Regions from separate parts of the Bacillus thuringiensis genome, predicted to be linked through region 3. Evidence: riboswitches for the same ligand, from Rfam matches in the RefSeq annotation. Region 3 holds a riboswitch; each other region holds the start of a gene.

Region 1 (3,289 bases), 2.4 Mb from region 3:
GAACAAGGACAACTTTATCTTCTGTTAAAGTTCCGGTTTTATCTGTACAAAGAATGTTCATAGCACCTAAGTTTTGAATAGAATTTAGTTGTTTTACAATTACTTTTTGTTTAGACATGTTAACGGCACCTTTAGCTAAATTAGCAGTTACAATCATTGGTAACATTTCTGGTGTAAGACCAACAGCAACTGCAATAGCGAAGAAGAAAGCTTCTTGCCAATCTCCTTTTGTGAATCCATTAATGAGAAGGACAATAGGCGCCATAATAAGCATGAATGTAATTAAGAGCCAGCTTACTTTGTTTACACCTTTATCAAAGCTTGTTTCTACACGCTTTCCGATTACCTTATTTGCTAAAGAGCCGAAATACGTATCGGTACTTGTTGAGATGACAACAGCTTTTGCGCTACCACTTACAATATTTGTTCCCATGAAACAAAGGTTTTCCATATCGAGTGGATTGTAATTTTTTTTCATGTTTTTCGGTAAGATATGCTTATTTTCTGTATGGTAGCAGTGTTCGTATTTTTCTACAGGAAGTGCTTCCCCTGTTAAAGAAGATTGATTAACAAATAAATCTTTAGCGGATACAATACGCACATCAGCTGGAACGATATCACCTGCTGAAAGGGAAATAATATCGCCAGGTACAAGTTCCTCAATTGGAATTTCTGTTGTGTAATTTCGATTTAAATTCGTTACATTTTTTATTTCATGTACAAATCCATTTATTCTAAATACACTCGCAGTTGTTCGAACCATAGCTTTTAACTTATCGGCAGCTTTTTGAGAACGAAATTCTTGGGAAAACCGAATCGTTGCACTAAGTAGTACCATTGCAGATACGACAATTGTTCCTTGTATGTCATCTGTGAAAAAGGAGAGTGCTCCAAGAGCTAATAAAACGAAAATAAATGGATTTTTAAATGCCGACAGAAATTGAATGTACCACGGCGCCATTTTATTATGAGCTATTTCGTTCGGACCATATAAAGAAAGTCTACGAGACGCTTCTTGTTTAGATAATCCATCTTGTGTTGTTTCTAAAAGTTTTAATGCAGAGCTTACATCTTGTGTTGCAACCTCCACTAACAATTCGTTATTTGTTTTCATGCTATCTTGCTCATAAGCATGCTTTGTTTCTTGTCTTTGTAAATTAAACATTGGTAGTTCCTCCTCTGTCATGAAGGAGGAAACAATCTGTTACCTAACTATTTGAAATGGTGAGGAACAGTTTCTTTCCTACCTACATGATGAAATATGAATGTAAAACGTATGGGTATCTGGGCCGAATCATCAATTGCCAACTGTTCCTCACCTCCGTACAATTTAGTAGTTTCTGAATATGCTATGTTTGTTTCATAGTAAGGTGCATAGATACGTAAAAAGACCTTTACTCAAAACGAGTAAAGGTCTGAATTCGCAGTTAAAAGAGTCCACAACAAAGACTGTTAGTAGACATAAATAAAAACAGTTTTTGTGTGTGACAAAATATATGCACCTCTCCCTCGTTGAGTTTTAGCACTGTATAGCATAGGTACTGAAACCAGCTACGTTAAGAAAGGCCTTCATTCCGACCTTTCCTGTTGACCCATTGGCGTCTCTCGACATTTTTGGGCAGCAGCGTTTCTCTATACAGGAGCCTCACCTAACAGAGACCATATTCAATTACATGTTGAATGTTAGCACTGTAAAATCGTAGTGTCAATATCTTTTTTATCTGTGTTTTTAAAATATTAAATGGATTTATAATAGATATATGGGATGAAATGCATGATATTAATTATAAATAATGTGGAAAATAAATATTTTTATAAGAGGGGAATTTGTAATGGTACCACAAAATTTTATTATAAATATTGAGAATCAAAAGTGGTTGTTTAATGAGCAGGAAGATTTATGTTCTCATGGAGAAATATATTTAAATGTGGCTGGAACGATTATTACGCAGACAGGTATGGATGAGGAATGGGGAATAAGTGAATCAGCTTTAGCTCTGTTACGAACTTTAGATAAAGAATATATTTGTGATATTGAAAATGAAGAGGGGCTTATTTTGCACGGATGTGGCACTATGCTCATGTTAGGATGCCCAATTTCAATTCATTGGACTATAAACCATATAGGTGAAAATGTGGTTTTAAAGGATTTTGTCAAAGTTATTTCTACTGATCAAGAGGCTATATACTATGAAGGGCTTCATATAGAAGTAAATGAAAATGAATATAGAAAACAAATTGTTTCTTTTGCGCTACAAGCAAAAGAATTATTCAATAAATCAAGTGAAAAGGTAATTTTAGATGAGTTTGATCAAAGTATGTATACAGACTTTTGGACGGAATATAATCATTTGCTAAATAAGTATAAATAAAAAAAGCACTGTAACCAGTGCTTTTTTATTATAGATTACGAGATTGTAGGGTTTTCAAAAATAACAATCTCTGAACTGTTTGTAGTTGAAACGCGTTGGGCGTAATATGTTAAAGCTGAAGAAATATATGCTGGTAACGTATCATTTGTATGTGATGTTGTATATTCATGGATTAATTCCTTTAAAGTTGTCCATTCTAATTGTGCTGGGTGATCAGACACGAAAGAACTTACCCAGCGATCAAATGAAGATGAAAAATCAGTTTGTAAACGAAATACTTCTTTCATAATAAAACGCTCCCTTAAAATGTAGTATAATCATTTTAACACAAAACACGAACGATTGCTAAATTTTTTAAGTATAACGTTCGTGTTATATAGTTGTCTAGATGATTGGTTATGTAAATTCAATTTGCCATTTGAAATAACATTCCGTAAGATGAGAGATAGAGTATATTTAGAGCTGGAGGAAAGAAAGTGGAATTTGTATTTTTAGGAACTGGTGCAGGTGTTCCTTCAAAAGGAAGGAACGTTTCAGCAATTGCTTTACAATTGTTAGAAGAACGAGGACAAACTTGGTTATTTGATTGTGGCGAGGCCACGCAACATCAAATATTACATACATCTGTACGTCCGCGCCGCATTGAAAAAATATTTATTACGCATTTACATGGCGATCATATTTTTGGATTGCCTGGTTTATTAGGTAGCCGTTCATTTCAAGGAGGAACTACGCCTTTAACGGTGTATGGACCGAAAGGAATTAAACAATTTATTGAAGTGGCATTATCGGTAAGTACGACACATGTGAAATATCCACTTGAAGTTGTGGAGATAACAGAAGAAGGTACCGTATTTGAAGATAATGAATTTTATGTAGAAACGAAAAGATTGTCACACGGTATAGAATGTTTTGGA
Region 2 (3,289 bases), on a different replicon from region 3:
TATCTTGCAGTTTATCTAGTTCCTTTTGGGTTAGGAATGTATATTTCGCATATTGTGGATGCTGAGAAGTTAGTATACTTCCAGCGATTGTTATACGAAGCTCTCGGCCATAGCTAGTACCAAATAGTATTCCTACGCCAATAAGCATGAAAATAGAAAATAGAAGCAAGATTCTTTTGAAGATTTTTCTTAGATGTTTCATAGTTTTATCCTCCAGCATTCATTACATTCAATAAATCCATTAAAATATTATTTATCTAAAGAAAAAAGTGTTTGGTTTCCTCATGCCTGAATTCCCCATTATATTTTAGCAATCAAGGCAAAATACTTATTCCGCATTTCGCTTTTACTTCAGTGTATATTTACAAATTTAATAACGTTTTTGCAACCATGAAATAAATTACTAATCCTGTTCCGTCAACAAATGTTGTAATAAATGGACCCGAAACAACTGCAGGATCTAGTTTTAATTTTCTTAGAATCAAAGGTAAAACTGCTGCTACAAGAGAGGCCCAAATAACAATAAATAATAAAGTAATTGCTACAACTTGTGCAACTTCTGTTCCAACTCCCAACATATAAGCACGAGTGAGCCCAGCTATTCCAAGTGCAAGTCCGAGAAACATACCTATTGCAAATTCCTTTTTCATTACACGGAAAATGTCTTTAAATTTGACCTCTCCAATACCGATTGCACGAGTAATTGTTGCTACAACCTGTGTTCCTGTATTTCCACCAGTACCTACTAATAACGGAACAAAGAAAGCAAGGGCAACTACAGTTTCAATTTCATCTTCAAAATACTTTAATACTGTACCTGTATATGCCTCAGCAACAAAAAGAAGTAATAACCATGGTAGACGTTTTAGGAAAATGCTCCAAATGCTAGCTTCAAAGTAAGATTGATTCAATGGCTCACTTCCGCCTAACTTTTGAATATCTTCTGTAGCTTCTGCTTCCATAACATTCATTACGTCATCAAAAGTTATAATACCAATCATTTTATTATTTGCTGTTGTCACAGGTATTGCTGCTAAATTATAATTCAGTAGCTTTTTTACAACTTCTTGCTGGTCAACTTCAGCTTGTACTGAAATTACCTCTTGAATCATAATAGTAGATAATATCTCTTCATCTGCTGCTAGTAATAACTCATGTATGGAAACGATTCCCTCAAGATAACCATGACTATCAAGAACATAACTATAAGATATTGATTCTACATTTTCAGAATGTTCCCTAATGTACTTCAATGTCATTTTTACTGACCAATTTCCTCTAACTGCAACAAAATCACTTGTGACAAGACTTCCTGCCGTTTCAGGTTTGAAATTCATCAATTTTTTCACGTTATGTTTTGTGATTTTATCTAGATACGCCATTAATTTAGCCTGTTTTTCCGGATGAACCGCTAGCAGTAAATCTACTAATTCATCAATCGGTTGTAAATTTAGTAACTTTTTAGCTTTGTTTTCAGATAAGTGAATTAAGATATTATATTTTTCTTCTGCACTCATATATTGAAGAATTTTAGAGCTTTTTAATACAGGAATCGTATTTAGCAATATGACTTGATCTTCAATTGAAAACTCTTTTACTTCTTGTGCAATATCATACGATGGATGACGTAAAACTTTCTCTGCATCCAAGTTATTTTTGGTTATAAGTAATTCCTTTAATAATTTCTTCATGTTAACTCCTCCTCATATTGCTAAGGGAGACTCTAGAGTTTCATGAGTGGTTTTGTTTTATTTTATCTGTCTTAAATTTTTTATTAGAGCAATAATAGTTACATTGCAATCAATTCATTAGTTAGAATTACCTCCTTTTTGAATATAGACAAGATAAAAATAAATAAAATTAAACAGAAAAACCTTTACTCAAAAAGGAGTAAAGGTTTTTTCACAATACAAATAAATGAATATTAAGACAGCTCTACCAAAATCACAGAGGTGCCTTTCTATCAAATCGTATACCACTCCCTCGTTGAGTTTTAGCACTGTATAGCATAGGTTTTTATAACCAGCTACATTAAGAAGGGCCTTAATCCGACCGTTCCTGTTGACCCATTGGCGTCTCTCGACATTTTTGGGCAGCAGCGTTTCTCTATACAGGAGCCTCACCTAACAAAGTTTATTGAATTACTTCAAAATTTAAACCAGAATTTAATATTTGTCAACTGACTTTCAATTCCATTCATAAAAAATCTTTTATAGAAAATGAAATTATATTTTATTATAAATTTAAAATTCCCCTTAAAAAACATAAAATTCAAATAGATTTAATTCGAAGAAACGTTATAAAACTTATGAAACTTATTGTTTTTAATCAAATTCCAACTTTATAACAAATGATAAATAATTAGTCATTCTGTATATCAAAAGAACATTCTAAAAAAATCTTCTTTTATAATTAAAATCTTCTTTACTGTTTATCAAATTTATGTGGTTAAACTACTTAATCAAACGATACACTACAAGTCAAAAATATGTACTTATACGGAATGATTACATACATTTTCTCTTATCATTTCTCAAAGGACTATAAAGCAATAAAATAAATAAAATTAGCAATAGGGTTGCTTGACAAGCAAAAAAAATATATTTATGCTTGCTACACGAAACAAACACATAAAATTTATATTGCTGGACCTGTTAGGTGAGGCTCCTATACAAACACAGGCTATTGCCCAAAAATGTCGAAAGACGCCAATGGGTAGAACAGGAATTGTCGGATTAAGGCTCTTCTTAAGATAGCTAAGTATTGAATTTTCATTACTTTACGTTGTATAGTGCCAAAGCTCTACTAGGGGGAGAAAAGCCTTATTTAGTCATGCCATTTTGAATCCTCCTAGTATGTAACTAGGGGGATTTTTGTATAAGAAAACAGTGTGTAAGCGATAAAATCCTCCTAAACAAAAGTCATATTTAGTAATTGACGAGAACAAGATTCTATTCATTAGCAAATGTAATATTATGTTTTGTTTTAAATCAGGAGGATATTAAAATGAAAAAAATATTAAAACTCGATTATCTATTGCTCCTCCCTCTATTCATAACATGTACTTTAGGTATTATCATGATGTATAGTGCGAGCTCCATTGTCGCTGTCCAACATTACGGTTATAACAGTAGACACTTTGTTGATTCTCAATTAACAAAGCTATTTTTAGGAACAATAGGGTTAATAGTTTGTGCTATTCTCCCATATGATATATGGAAAAAACGGATAGTCTCTATTTGTATTATGGTTGGGGGGATTTTTTTATTAATTATGGTTTTATGGAAAG
Region 3 (3,289 bases):
GTTGAAAATAAAGTAGTGCCAATGTCAGAACTTAGAATTACGAAAGATGCTCTAGTCGATAAAGATGGGGCGAAGATTGATGTTTTATATCGCCAAACATATCCGATAGAAGATTTAATTGAGGATCAAGATCCTGAAACAGGAGATTTGGTAGGTGTGGAACTGTTACAACTTGTAAAAGCCGGAAAGCTTTTTATAATAAATCCTTTGTCAGCATTTTTACTTCAGCCAAAATCAATTCAGTGTCTTATTTGGGGGTTAGCAGAAGAAGAGGCCTTTTATACAAATGAGGAACAACAGTGGATTAAAGAATATATGTTACCTACATATTTAGAACCAGATTTATTTTTAGGAAAAGGTTCTTTCGTTCAAAAACCTTCATTTGGGAGAGAAGGAGATACAATTACGATTCGCGATAAAGACGAAAATATTATGCTTCAAAATGCACACCAAACGTATAAAGCGTCACTGCCGATATTTCAAAAGTATATAGAACTTCCAGTCGTATCCTTGGAAACAGAAAAAGGGATGGAGAAACTGTCGTATGTGTTTGGTTCGTTTTTAATTGCTGGAAAAGCGAGTAGTATCGGTATTCGCGCGGGAGAAAAGATTACAGGAAATGAATCGTACTATTTACCGGTAGGTATAAAAAGGAGGGGGAAAAAATGATTAATTTTTTATTATATCTAGCAGTAACACTCGGACTTTTATGTATTGGTCTGTTCTTGATGGAAGTGACAACGAAAGTTAAGGAATTTAAGTTAATGGCTCAAGGGAATAAGGCGGTAAGCTATGTGCTTGGAGGACGATTACTTGGGTTAGCTATTGTTTTATATTCGACAGCAGCTAATTCAATTTCACTTCTTGATATGATTTCGTGGGGAGCAGTTGGGATTTTGGCTCAAATTATCGTCTTTTATTTAGCTGAGTGGCTTACACCACGCTTTAATATAAACAAAAGTCTCGAAGAAGATAATCAAGCAGTCGGTCTTTTTCTTATGTTTTTATCGCTTTCAATTGGGATTGTAATCGCTGGTTGTATAACTTATTAAAAACTTTACGTTTAAACGTAAAGTTTTTTATTTTATCCCGCTATTTGCCGGGCAGCCCGATTGGTGAGGGCTAATAATCAGTGGGGGATGAACAAAACCCCCACTGATTAAAGTTTCACTTTATATACGTTAGTTTGCCATACCTTTTGAAAAAATTGTAGGCTACTGTTGACATCTAATTTAAATAAGAGTAACATTTTCAATGTAATGAAAATAAGTCTCTGTTAGGTGAGGCTCCTGTATAGAGAAATGCTACTGCCCAAAAATGTCGAGAGACGCCAATGGGTCAACAGGAATGATCGAATTAAGGTTTTTCTTAACGTAGCTGGTAATGTACCTATGCTATACAGTGCTAAAACTCGGCGAGGGAGAGGTCCGTAGATTTCTAATTATATTAGAAATCGTTTATTTGTGTATGTAATGGCCACTACTCTCTTAAGGGTAGGGGTCTTTTTTGTTACCAAGCTATGAGTAATATCATAGTATAAAATATAAAATTAAACGAGGAGGTGAGGAGCATGTCAAATTCTGACTCGGTTCCGTTACCCATATACTTCAAATCAAAAATATATGATGTAGGCAGGAAACGATTTGTTCCTCCCTCTATATTTATCACAATGTAGCGTTTATAAAGCGCTAGACACTTTCACAGCAAAGTGGATAAATTGAGAAACAAAGCGTTTCTTCCTATGTTGTAAAGGAGGAGACGATAATATGTTATATGCAAACAAAACTGTGGGTAACACGTCATATAAACTAAATAAAAAATCAATAAAAGAACAAACAATGCTCCAAAAAAATAAAGATTTATTAATTGAAATTGCAACAAGAGATGTAAAATCTGTATTTGCATATTTTAAAACAACAAGAGACGGACTATCAATGAAAGAGGCGCAAAAACGTATTCAAGTATATGGCCGAAACGAACTAACTTCAAAAAGAGCAATTCTTGCAGAAGTAATGATGAAGCTTGGTGGCATGATTCCAGGTTTTTCAAAACAACGTGTGTGTGATGAATTACAACGTGAAACGATTACTGTATCTAGAGTAGAATGTTCTAGTAGTACAGGGCTAAATAGTGAACTGAAAATGATGGAGATACCAGTGCAAGAACTTGTACCTGGAGATATGATTTTTCTTTCGGCTGGAGATGCTGTGCCAGCTGATGTACGTATTATTTATGCAGATGATTTATTAGTGAATGAGTCTGTGTTAACGGGAAACGAAGCGAGTATAGAGAAGTTTGAAAGCTGCTATCACCTTGAACGTAAACGATTTATTCCATTAAAACGGATGAAAGATTATAATCCACTTGAGCTTGAAAATGTATGTTTTAAAGGTTCGCATATTGTTAGTGGAAATGCAAAGGCTGTCGTTGTTTCTACTGGGAAAAATACGTATTCAGGCATATTGCATACTTGTTGTAGTAGGATGTCTTAATGTGTTAATGGTGCTAAATATACAAAAACCATGTATAATAGACAAAGTTGAGCAAAAACGTAGAATGGTAATCTATTTATATAACCTTACGTGATAACGTGAGGTTATTATTTTTTTAATAGGAGAGGAATTATGAAAAAAGTATTATTAGTTGATGGTATGGCACTATTATTTCGTGCTTTTTACGCAACAAGTGTCTACGGACAATTTATGAAACGACAAGATGGAACCCCTACGAACGGGATTCATGGTTATATGAAACACTTGTTAACAGCTACGCAAGCGATCGAACCAACACATATCGTTACATGCTGGGATATGGGAAGTACGACATTTAGAACAGAATCGTTCTCGAATTATAAAGCAAATCGTGCAGCGCCACCAGAAGAATTAATTCCTCAATTTGATTTAGTGCAAGAAATGACTGCGAAATTATCCATTCCAGTTATCGGTATGAAAGGCTACGAAGCCGATGATTGTATCGGTACGCTTGCAAAACAATATTGCAATGAAGCTGAAGTTTATATTTTAACTGGTGATACAGATTTACTTCAACTTGTTGATAAGAACGTTACAGTTATGCTTCTGCGTAAAGGAATTGGAAATTACGAATATTACACACCGGAGAAAATCATGGAAGAAAAAGGTGTAGAGCCGTGGCAAATCGTCCATGCAAAAGCTTTCATGGGAGATACAAGTGATAATTATCCAGGTGTAAAAGGTATCGGTGAAAAAACAGCGTATAAGCTTATTCAAGAGCACGGAACAGTATCCGCTGTACTAGAAAATGTAGAATC

What was found. Region 3 has a riboswitch for magnesium ahead of AC241_RS08310 (P-type ATPase actuator domain-containing protein). Riboswitches for the same ligand answer to the same signal wherever they lie in the genome.
Positions count from the first base shown of each region.
Region 1: another riboswitch for magnesium. It lies ahead of mgtA (magnesium-translocating P-type ATPase); the one in region 3 lies ahead of AC241_RS08310 (P-type ATPase actuator domain-containing protein).
Region 2: another riboswitch for magnesium. It lies ahead of mgtE (magnesium transporter); the one in region 3 lies ahead of AC241_RS08310 (P-type ATPase actuator domain-containing protein).

Region 1 covers NZ_CP012099.1:3,997,059-4,000,347, reverse strand. Annotated here, with positions in the region: gene mgtA (magnesium-translocating P-type ATPase) at 1-1,165, opposite strand, end outside; M-box (ykoK) riboswitch at 1,497-1,664, opposite strand; gene AC241_RS20500 (hypothetical protein) at 1,833-2,372, shown strand; gene AC241_RS20495 (DUF3932 family protein) at 2,408-2,659, opposite strand; gene rnz (ribonuclease Z) at 2,849-3,289, shown strand, end outside.
Region 2 covers NZ_CP012100.1:178,180-181,468, forward strand. Annotated here, with positions in the region: gene AC241_RS28015 (phosphodiester glycosidase family protein) at 1-202, opposite strand, end outside; gene mgtE (magnesium transporter) at 363-1,691, opposite strand; M-box (ykoK) riboswitch at 1,973-2,138, opposite strand; M-box (ykoK) riboswitch at 2,644-2,820, shown strand; gene AC241_RS28025 (FtsW/RodA/SpoVE family cell cycle protein) at 3,007-3,289, shown strand, end outside.
Region 3 covers NZ_CP012099.1:1,566,625-1,569,913, forward strand. Annotated here, with positions in the region: gene AC241_RS08300 (glutathionylspermidine synthase family protein) at 1-669, shown strand, start outside; gene AC241_RS08305 (DUF350 domain-containing protein) at 666-1,052, shown strand; M-box (ykoK) riboswitch at 1,266-1,431, shown strand; gene AC241_RS08310 (P-type ATPase actuator domain-containing protein) at 1,767-2,492, shown strand; gene AC241_RS08315 (5'-3' exonuclease) at 2,625-3,289, shown strand, end outside.